2 regions of the Enterocloster bolteae genome follow, and region 1 is predicted to be linked to the other one. Evidence: riboswitches for the same ligand, from Rfam matches in the RefSeq annotation. Region 1 holds a riboswitch; the other holds the start of a gene.
The links. Region 1 has a riboswitch for thiamine pyrophosphate ahead of CGC65_RS10180 (thiamine-binding protein). Riboswitches for the same ligand answer to the same signal wherever they lie in the genome.
Positions count from the first base shown of each region.

Region 2: it holds a riboswitch for thiamine pyrophosphate, as region 1 does, so the genes downstream of both, thiD (bifunctional hydroxymethylpyrimidine kinase/phosphomethylpyrimidine kinase) here and CGC65_RS10180 (thiamine-binding protein) in region 1, are expected to answer to the same signal.

Region 1 is NZ_CP022464.2:2,162,992-2,167,872, forward strand. Features, by position in the region: gene CGC65_RS10155 (pyridoxamine 5'-phosphate oxidase family protein) at 1-242, shown strand, start outside; gene CGC65_RS10165 (NADAR family protein) at 751-1,317, shown strand; gene CGC65_RS10170 (NUDIX hydrolase) at 1,319-2,254, shown strand; gene CGC65_RS10175 (TIGR02452 family protein) at 2,258-3,073, shown strand; TPP riboswitch at 3,140-3,249, shown strand; gene CGC65_RS10180 (thiamine-binding protein) at 3,330-3,626, shown strand; gene CGC65_RS10185 (ABC transporter permease) at 3,595-4,368, shown strand; gene CGC65_RS10190 (ABC transporter substrate-binding protein) at 4,415-4,881, shown strand, end outside.
Region 2 is NZ_CP022464.2:1,411,839-1,416,719, reverse strand. Features, by position in the region: gene CGC65_RS06650 (peptidylprolyl isomerase) at 133-846, opposite strand; gene cytX (putative hydroxymethylpyrimidine transporter CytX) at 999-2,222, opposite strand; gene thiD (bifunctional hydroxymethylpyrimidine kinase/phosphomethylpyrimidine kinase) at 2,235-3,026, opposite strand; TPP riboswitch at 3,175-3,284, opposite strand; gene CGC65_RS06635 (ATP-binding protein) at 3,364-4,668, opposite strand; gene CGC65_RS06630 (LytR/AlgR family response regulator transcription factor) at 4,676-4,881, opposite strand, start outside.

The DNA.
Region 1 (4,881 bases):
AGTACCGTGAGAATCCGAAGGCCTGTATCTATTTCTGCGACAGGCGCTTCTTCCGGGGGGCCATGTTAAAGGGAACCATGGAGATACTGGAGGACAGCGAAAGCAAGGAAATGATATGGCGTGAAGGAGATACCATGTATTATCCGGGAGGAGTCACGGACCCGGATTACTGTGTGATGCGTTTTACGGCTGTCTCAGGAAGGTTTTACAGCAATTTTCACTCAGAGGATTTTGAGGTGTAGGCAGAAAATACGTTGTGCCGCCGATACGTCATCCGTCATCTCTGGGGCGGTGTCCGTGACTTAAGAAAGGCCTGGTCTCTGTCAGCTTTTGCAGGGCAGAGGCCCTTTTTTGATCAAAAGGACCGGAGCCAGACGCAGCGGGCCGGCCGGTGAATGCAGATATGCCAATATGCAAAGGCTGCTTTTATCCCCTATTTTATCCGGTATTTTATCCGATATGGGATTACCATGTGATTTTTGCGTAATGTTTGCAGATGATTCCCAGGAAATGTTTGCAGGTGATTCACAGGTGATTTCCGGGTAATGTTCTTCTTGACAAAACTGGAATATCTGGTTATTATGATATTATCAAAAAGATAATAATTAAAAGATAATAACTGTAAAATAATATCTATCCGGTAATAACTGCCTGAGGACAACAGACAATGTCAGCCCCAGGGATTTACTGCAATGCAGCACAATGGCGGATTACACGGATTTCACAGTTTTCACAGGGAGGTAAAACACAATGGTATATACATGGGAAGCACTTAAAAAAGCATACATTGCAGGCCAGCATTTTAAATTTTTATTTTTCTGGGGACACACCCCATCAGCAGACGGGCTTATCACGGAAGCATGTCTGAGCCAGTGGTGGAAATGCAGCTTCACGGCAGACGGCACAGTTTATTCCTGCGCAGAGCAGTTTATGATGGCGGAAAAGGCCAGAATGTTCGGTGACAGGGACATGCTGGGGAACATTATGGAGGCCAGGGAGCCAAAAGCCATGAAAGCCTATGGGAGGGCAGTGAAGAATTTTGACAAGGAAACCTGGGATGCCGCCTGCTATGAACTGGTGCGCGAAGGGAATATGGCAAAATTTTCCCAGAATCCGGAGCTGTGGGAGTTTTTAAAATCCACCAGGAAACGGATTCTGGTGGAGGCCAGTCCAAGGGACCGTATCTGGGGAATCGGTATGGGAAAGAACAACCCGGACGCAGAGTGTCCGCTGAAATGGAAGGGCAGCAACCTGCTGGGGTTTGCCCTGACAGAGGCCAGGGATTTGCTGCTTGAAAAAGAGGAGGGGATGGACTGATATGGGAGAAAAGAAAGAAAACACTCCCTGTCTGCGGGACAGGAACGGTCTGACAGAAGAAGAGTTTCTGAAAAGCTACAATCCCGGTCATTATGCCCGCCCGTCAGTGGCGGCGGATATGGCCATTTTCACGGTGACGGACCAGGAGGAATCCAATTACAGGAAGCTTCCGGAAAAGAACCTAAGCATTCTCCTGATTCAGAGGGGAGGTCATCCCTATCTGGGATGCTGGGCCCTGCCGGGCGGTTTTGTGAGGCCGGAGGAGACAACGGAGCAGGCAGCCAGAAGAGAGCTGAGAGAAGAAACCGGACTGGATTATGGGTATATGGAACAGCTGTACACGTTCAGTGAACCGGGAAGGGATCCCAGAACCTGGGTCATGAGCTGTTCCTATATGGCATTGGTGGACTGCAGCCGGCTTACGATACAGGCCGGTGATGACGCCGACAATGCCAGATGGTTCCGCATTTCCTACAGGCTGACCGATGAACACCGGGATTACAGGCGCAGCCAGGATACCGGGCTGGTGGAGTCAGTGGAACATATACAGCACTATGAACTTAAATTATGGACGGATGATACGGTACTTTGTTCCGGAATTGAGAAGATAACCAGGAAAAACAGACAGGCAGAGACCGTGGAATATAAGATAACGGATAACCGGGGGCTGGCATTTGACCACGCCAGAATCATATCCTGCGCCCTGGAAAGGCTTCGCGGAAAGGTGGAATACACGGGATTGGCCCTGCATCTGATGCCGCAGGAATTTACCCTGACACAGCTGCAGCAGGTATATGAAGTGATTCTGGACAAATGCCTTCTGAAGCCTGCGTTCCGCCGCAAGATAGCTTCTCTGGTGGAGGAAACCGATTCCTTTACGGAACGGGAAGGCCACCGCCCCTCGCGCCTTTACAGGAGGAAATGGGAGGAATTTTAAGATATGGACAGAAAAGCAATTGCAAGACAGACATTGGACATTATGGAAAAGGGCTGGTATGAGACAGAGGGAACGGTGGTGGAAATCAGAGCCCGCCAGCAGGAGTCAGTGAAGAAAAGCGTGCTTTTTACGCCGGAACAGGGGGAGCGGCTGCTGGAGCAATATGAGACGGTTACTAAAAAGACAGCAAAATATAAGTGCTGTACATGGAATTGTTCCACAGTGGATGCCATTCTTAAGCTGGCAGGAGAGAATCAGTGCAGATGCGCTGTCCTTAATTTTGCCAGCGCCAAGAATCCGGGCGGCGGATTTATAAACGGAGCCATGGCCCAGGAGGAAAGCCTGGCTGCCAGCAGCTGCCTCTATAAAACACTTACGGCCCACGAAACGTATTATAGGATGAACCGGGCATGCAGTACCATGATTTATACAGATCACGCCATATTTTCGCCGGATGTGGTGTTTTTCCGGGACGGAAGGTTTGGCCTGCTTAAGGAACCTGTGGAAGCGTCTGTGCTCACCCTTCCGGCTGTCAATATGGGGCAGGTGATCCTGAAGGGGGAAGACAGGGCTTTAGCAGAGCAGTCCATGAAGCGCCGCATGAAGCTGGCCCTTGCCATCTTTGCCTCCCGGGGCTGCCGAAACCTGATACTGGGCGCCTACGGATGCGGCGTGTTCCGCAATGATCCGGTTAAGGTGGCGGGCTGGTGGAAGGAGCTTTTGGAGCAGTATTTTCCCGGTGACTTTGACACCATTGTATACGCGGTTTTGGACCGCTCCGCCACCCAGGCGTGTTACAGGGCATTCCGGGATATCTGAAATGTGTGCATGACAGCTGCAGCAGTACCTATTGACTTTTAAAATGAGCCGTAGTATACTTGTCCCAACAATGAAAAGGGGTGCTGGAGTGGAATCCGGCTGAGATGGAATATGTTCTGAACCCTGATACCTGATCTGGATAATGCCAGCGTAGGAAGCCTGCAGAAGATGTGAATTTTTGTAAGTTTTATCCCGCCCGGACTATCCGGACGGGATTTTTTATTCCGTATGATTTGAAGAGAAAAGGAGAAATAATATGAACGCAAGCGTAGCAATCCAGTCACTTCCCAAGGCAGCAAATGACGAAGAATTAATCCGTATCGTGGACCAGGTCATCGACTACATCAAGAGTACGGGGTTAAACTATTATGTAGGTCCCTTTGAGACAACCATTGAAGGGGATTATGACCAGCTGATGGATATTGTAAAAGAGTGCCAGCATATTGCGGTCAGGGCAGGGGCGCCCTCAGTGGCTGCATACATTAAGGTTTCTTACCACCCCGAAGGAGATGTGCTTACCATTGAAAAGAAAGTCACCAAGCATCACCAGTAAACTGTGGTCTGTTTCAGCCATTCTCGCCATCCTTATCCTGTGGCAGCTTTCTGTATCCCTTGGTCTGGTGGAGGGATTTATGCTGCCTTCACCGGTCCAGGTAGCAGAGGCGTTTATAAAGGAATTCCCGGCCCTTATGGAGAATGCCAGGATTACACTGACCGAGGCAGGGATGGGACTTGTTTTGGGAATTGCCACGGGCTTTGGGGCGGCCGTGCTGATGGACCGGTTTGACAAGGCATACAAGGCATTTTATCCCATCATTGTACTGACCCAGACAGTGCCGGCTGTGGCCATTGCGCCTCTTCTGGTACTGTGGTTTGGCTATGAAATGACTCCCAAGGTCATACTCATTGTGATTACCACTTTTTTCCCCATAACGGTGGGGCTGCTCACCGGATTCAGGGCAGCGGACCCGGATGCTGTGAACCTGCTAAAGGCCATGGGAGCGGGCCGGTTCCAGATATTTTGCTATATCAAGCTGCCGGGTGCCATGGGCCAGTTCTTTTCCAGTCTCAAGATATCAGCCTCCTATGCAGTGGTGGGAGCCGTGATTTCTGAGTGGCTGGGCGGATTTGGCGGACTGGGCGTATACATGACAAGGGTTAAGAAGGCATTTTCCTTTGACAAGATGTTCGCGGTGATTTTCCTGATATCGGCCATCAGTTTAATTCTGATGTGGGCCGTGGAACTACTTCAGAAAAAATGTATGCCATGGGAAACCAGTCAAAAACAGAAATAGAACATGGAACAGATATCCGGCGTTTCATTAAGAGGAGAGATTGAAAATGAAAAATAAGTGCGCAAGTATGCTGCTGGCCTCCCTGTGCCTGGGCGTACTTCTCACCGGGTGCGGCAAGGCTCCGGATTCAGGAGAGAATACCACCCCTGTCCAGGCGGCGAAACAGGATGTAAGAAAGCTGACATTTGTCCTGGACTGGACGCCTAACACCAACCACACAGGCATCTATGTTGCCCGGGAAAAGGGCTATTTTAAGGATGCCGGCCTGGAGGTGGAGATTGTGCAGCCGCCGGAAAACGGGGCAGAGGTGCTGGCTGCCTCCGGAAAGGCTCAGTTTGCGATGTCCTTCCAGGACAGCCTGGCGCCGGCGTTTTCAGGGGATAATCCCCTTCCGGTGACAGCTGTGGCAGGCGTCATACAGCACAATACATCGGGCATTATATCCAGAAGGGGCGAGGGTATGGACCGCCCAAAGGGACTGGAGGGGAAAAAGTATGCCACCTGGGACCTTCC
Region 2 (4,881 bases), 750 kb from region 1:
CTTCTTAACATAACAGCCCTTCACCATATTTTCAATATGAAAATCAAAAATGTAAGAATTCTTCATAAAAATATAAAATCCGGGGTCCCAAAAACAGGGAAACCCGGATTCTTTCGTATACCAGTACCTTTATCAGTCCACTACCTCTATGCTCTCAATGACAGGCTGGTTGTCCTTTGCCACGGAACCGTTGTTGTCTTCCACCTTTGTATCCTTGCAGATGGCATCCACTACCTCCATGCCCTCTGTCACATATCCGAAACAGGCGTAATCCCCGTCCAGGAATGTGCTGTCCTCATGTACAATGAAGAACTGGGAACTGGCGCTGTCCTTTATCTGGGAACGCGCCATGGAAATCGCTCCCCTGGTGTGGGACAGTGGGTTCTCCACTCCGTTGTTGGAAAACTCGCCTTTGATTTCCTGGTCAGAACCGCCCATGCCCGTGCCCAGGGGATCGCCGCCCTGAATCATGAAACCGCTTATGATGCGGTGGAAGGTAAGTCCGTCATAGAAACCGTCCTTTGCCAGCTTCAGGAAGTTAGCCACTGTGATGGGGGCCTCGTCCCCGTAAAGCTCCACGGAAATGGTGCCGTAGTCTTTTACGTTAATCTTTACATGGTGTTTGCCTGCCGCTGCCGCAATTTCCTCTGAGGCTGTATCCTGGGCTTTCTCCGAAGCCTCTGCTGTCTTGGCTGTCTCCTTTTTTTCCGTCTCCGCCTTGGCTGCATCTGTCGTGGCCGCCTCGGTCTGCGCCGCCGTTGTTGCGGCCCCTGCGCTGGTGCTGCACCCGGTCAGGGCTGAAACTGCCAGTACTGCTGCCGCACATATACACATCCATTTTTTCATTTATTCCGCTCCTCTTCTTATGGAAAAACCAGTCCGCCGTCCTTCTGTCCGGCCATTTTCCCGTAATAGACATCTGGGCGTTATGTCACCCGGACTGCCAGAGCATATTGTAACACCTGCAATGCCTTCCCGTAAAGGACTTTATAGAAATATCATACTTTTGTCACATTTTCCCGTCCGGGCAGTGCGCAGCAGGCAGACATCACCCGGCGGCACACCACGCACAGAACCACGGTGACCGCCATGTCGGGAAGGGTGCTTCCCACAGGTGTATCCACCCGCATCAGTATGCGGTAGATTACAAAACCAGCCAGCCAGATCAGCAGGTTCGGCAGATTGGCCTCCTCCGCCTCATGGTCCTGCCTGATGATAAAATAATCCGCAATCTGAATAGCAATCATAGGGGCAAACACAGAGCCAATCAGATAAAGGAAATCCGTAATATTATCCATGGGGTATACCATGGCTGCTGCGGTGCCGGCAAGGGTCACTGCCACTGCCGCCCATTTTTCCTTTATCCGATGTGTGATGGACACGCTGGATACACCGGCAGAGTAGGCGTCCAGGAATGTGGTGGTCACGGTAGACAGAACAATAATGAGAAGCCCTGCTGCTCCCAGTCCTGCCTTGACCATGATAACAGATATATCATATTCGCCCGTGTAGATGGCTGCTCCCATTCCGATGACATACATAAAGCAGCTCACCAGGCCGTAGACCAGGGCGCTGGCAGCCGTTGCCCTGAAGGGTTTCTCGGCCTCCCTTGTATAATCGCTTATTAAGGGCAGCCAGGACAGCGGCATGGCCACCGACAATTCAACTGCGGCCCCAAAGCTCAGGGAACTGTCTGCCTCCATGGACGGCTCCCCGCTGCCGGCAAATATAACCCTGCACAGGATGAGAGTCAGCACAAACAGCGCTGCCATGGCTGCCGTATTGATTTTTCCCAGGTTCCTGATTCCAATTAAAAGCCACACCAGAATCAGACCGCCAATCACCAGGCACCAGACCCACAGGCCTGCGTTAAAAATACCGTTGGCAGCCAGCCCGCCGTCATAAATCATGATGGAGGTCCAGCCCACCAGCTGCAGGACATTGAGCCCGCAAAACAGCAGGCTTCCTTTCTGCCCAAAGCTCATCTTCACTGTTTCCATGGAGCTGCGCCTGGTATATCCGCCGATGAGTCCTGCCATGAACAGCAGGGCGCAGCCAATCACATGGCCCAGCACAATGGCTGCCAGCCCCTTTCCAAATCCCAGCGGCGCCAGATATGTGCCTGTCAGTATCTCAGCTATGGATACCCCTGCCCCAAACCATATAAGGCTGTTGGCAGACACGGAGGTCCCTTTTTCCTTTATACTTTTCTTTTCCTTCATGCTCATTCCCCCTTAATACTCGCCCCGGATGGCAAATCCATGATTCATTGGTCCGCTTCCCTTTCCCAGGTCCAGCTGGGCTTCCAGCGCGCCTGAGAGATATACCTTGGCCCGCTCCACGGCCAGGTCCATATCCATGCCCTTGGCCAGGTTGGAGGCAATGGCGCTGGACAGGGTACAGCCTGTCCCATGGGTATTGGGATTGTCAATCCGCCTGCCTTTAAACCATTTCAGCTTCTTGTCCCGGTACAGCAGATCGTTGGCATCATTGAGCTGGTGGCCGCCCTTAAGAAGCACGGCGCATCCGTAGCCCTCCCCGATGGCCCTGGCCGCCGTCTCCATGTCGCCGGGATTATGTATCTCCATTCCTGACAGCACCTCTGCCTCCGGGATATTGGGAGTCAGCAGGTTTGCCATGGGAAGAAGGACTTCCTTCAGCGCCTCTATGGCCTCACTGCTGATCAGACGGGAACCGCTGGTGGATACCATAACCGGATCCACCACCACATTGGCAGCCCTGTAAAATGCCAGCCTGTCCCCGATGGCCTCTATCAGGCCGCCGGAGGAAACCATCCCGATTTTTACTGCATCCGGGAAGATATCCGTAAATATGTCGTCTAACTGTTCCTTTAAAAAAGATGGAGTTACCTCCATGATTCCTGTTACGCCGGTTGTATTCTGGGCAGTTAGTGCCGTTATGGCGCTCATGGCATATACCCCGTGAGCGGTCATGGTCTTGATGTCTGCCTGGATACCGGCGCCTCCGCTGGAATCGCTTCCAGCGATTGTTAATGCTGTTTTCATTGTCATTCTCCTTTTCGCATTAATTTTATAAAGCGGCGGAAGGTGGTGCCCCCAATCCGCCGCCGGGAAGCTCCGGCGCCCATGCCTGATACCACACAGAATCGTCCCGCATATCAAAAAAGCGGAACACCAAAACAGGTGCTCCGCCGGCAATCGTCCGTTATGGTCCCTACGTTGGCATTATCCAAATCAGGTAATGGGTCTAAGCATGAACAGCTTACTCTCAGCCCACTTAAGTGAGCTCCCCGTTTATTTACAACTACCATTATACATGGTTTCAGGAAGATTGCAATGCTTTTATCTTGTCCTGAGCCGGAAATGAGCCGGAAAGTACATCCTATCCCAGGGCCCTGTCCACGATTTTCACCATGGCCGTAAAGGTGGTGTCATTGTAATCCACATCAAACTCATCCCCCGGCTGGTTCAGTATGCGCTTTATGCTCAGTATGCCCAGACCGCCGTCCCGTTTGCTGGACAGTATCCTGCTTCCGTTCTTTTTAATCTGCCCGTTGTAGGAATTTTCCACCAGCATCATAAGGTGGTCGTCCAGCCACCTGGCCTGGACCAGGATGAAACGCGGTCCTGTCAGGCGGCGGCATGCTTCCAGGGCGTTTTCCAGCAGGTTGCCGGTGACAATGCACAAGGTCAAATCGTCCACCGGCACATGGGCGGATAAATCCACCCTGGCAGTGAACTCCACCCCATCCTGCCTTGCCCTGGCGGCATACTCCTGCAAAAGCCCGTTTACGGCCTGGTTCTGGCAGAACACCATCTCAGCCGTCATGTCCAGCTCCCTCTTCAGATTCATCAGGTAATTGGTCCGCTCTCCCCTGTCCATGTTCAGAAGGGCATGGATGTGATGGCGGAAATCATGCTTGATGATGCGCACCTGTTCAATGTAATCCAGGGTCTGGTTATAATGCTCCCTCTGCTGGCTGATAAGCTGCCTGGCAAACTGCAGCTCCTCCTCTGTCCTGCGGCGGCACATGATTTCCAGGGTGCTGCTCAGAATAAGCACATAGAGCACCAGTATCATGATGCACAGCGCCAGATAGAACAGCACGTCCTCCAGTCCCCGCTCAGCCAGGGAACGCGATGAGAATATGGTGTTGTTCCCGATAAAAAGGATGAACAGGGAGACAGAAGGGTATGTCAGCAGCAGGGAACAGGATCGCCTGGATAACTGGTCAAAAAGCCGGTTTACCTTATCCCTCAGCCAAAACCGCACAAACCCATAAAACCCGCAGGCCCACAGCAGGGATACCGCCACACAGATTTGTCCGTATGTCAGGGACACATGCCCCTTTAATATCCAGGCAGCAAACTCGTTCAGCGATGCGGACAGGACCGCGAACAGCCACGCGGATATGTACAGGAATCCTTTCTTAAGCAGGGTTCCTTTAAAAAAGACAAGGAGCACCAGAAAGTAAAGACAGGAAAATATGCCCCGGAACACAAAAAAGACCTGGGGGCTGATATGGAATATGGATTCCATGGATATCATGATGACCCACAGGTAGGCGGAAATGGCTGCTATGTTCTCCCTGTAACTGTGTTTTGGATCCAGGCATACAAAAATGGGCATCATACGCACAGCCAGGTTAATCAGATTCATAAAGACAGTACATGCCGCGTCGTTCATAGGTACCTCATTTCAGACGGTAATGGTAATAGGCATTCTTGCTCAGTTTATAAAAGTTCCTGGATATGGGAATCATCTGTCCGTCCCGCATGTAAAAACAGGAATCTTCCAGCTTGTCCACATAGTCCAGATTCACAAGGTAACTCTGATGGCAGCGCAGGAACTGGGCATGGGGTTCCAGAACCAGCTGCAGCTCAGACAGCTTCTGGTTGA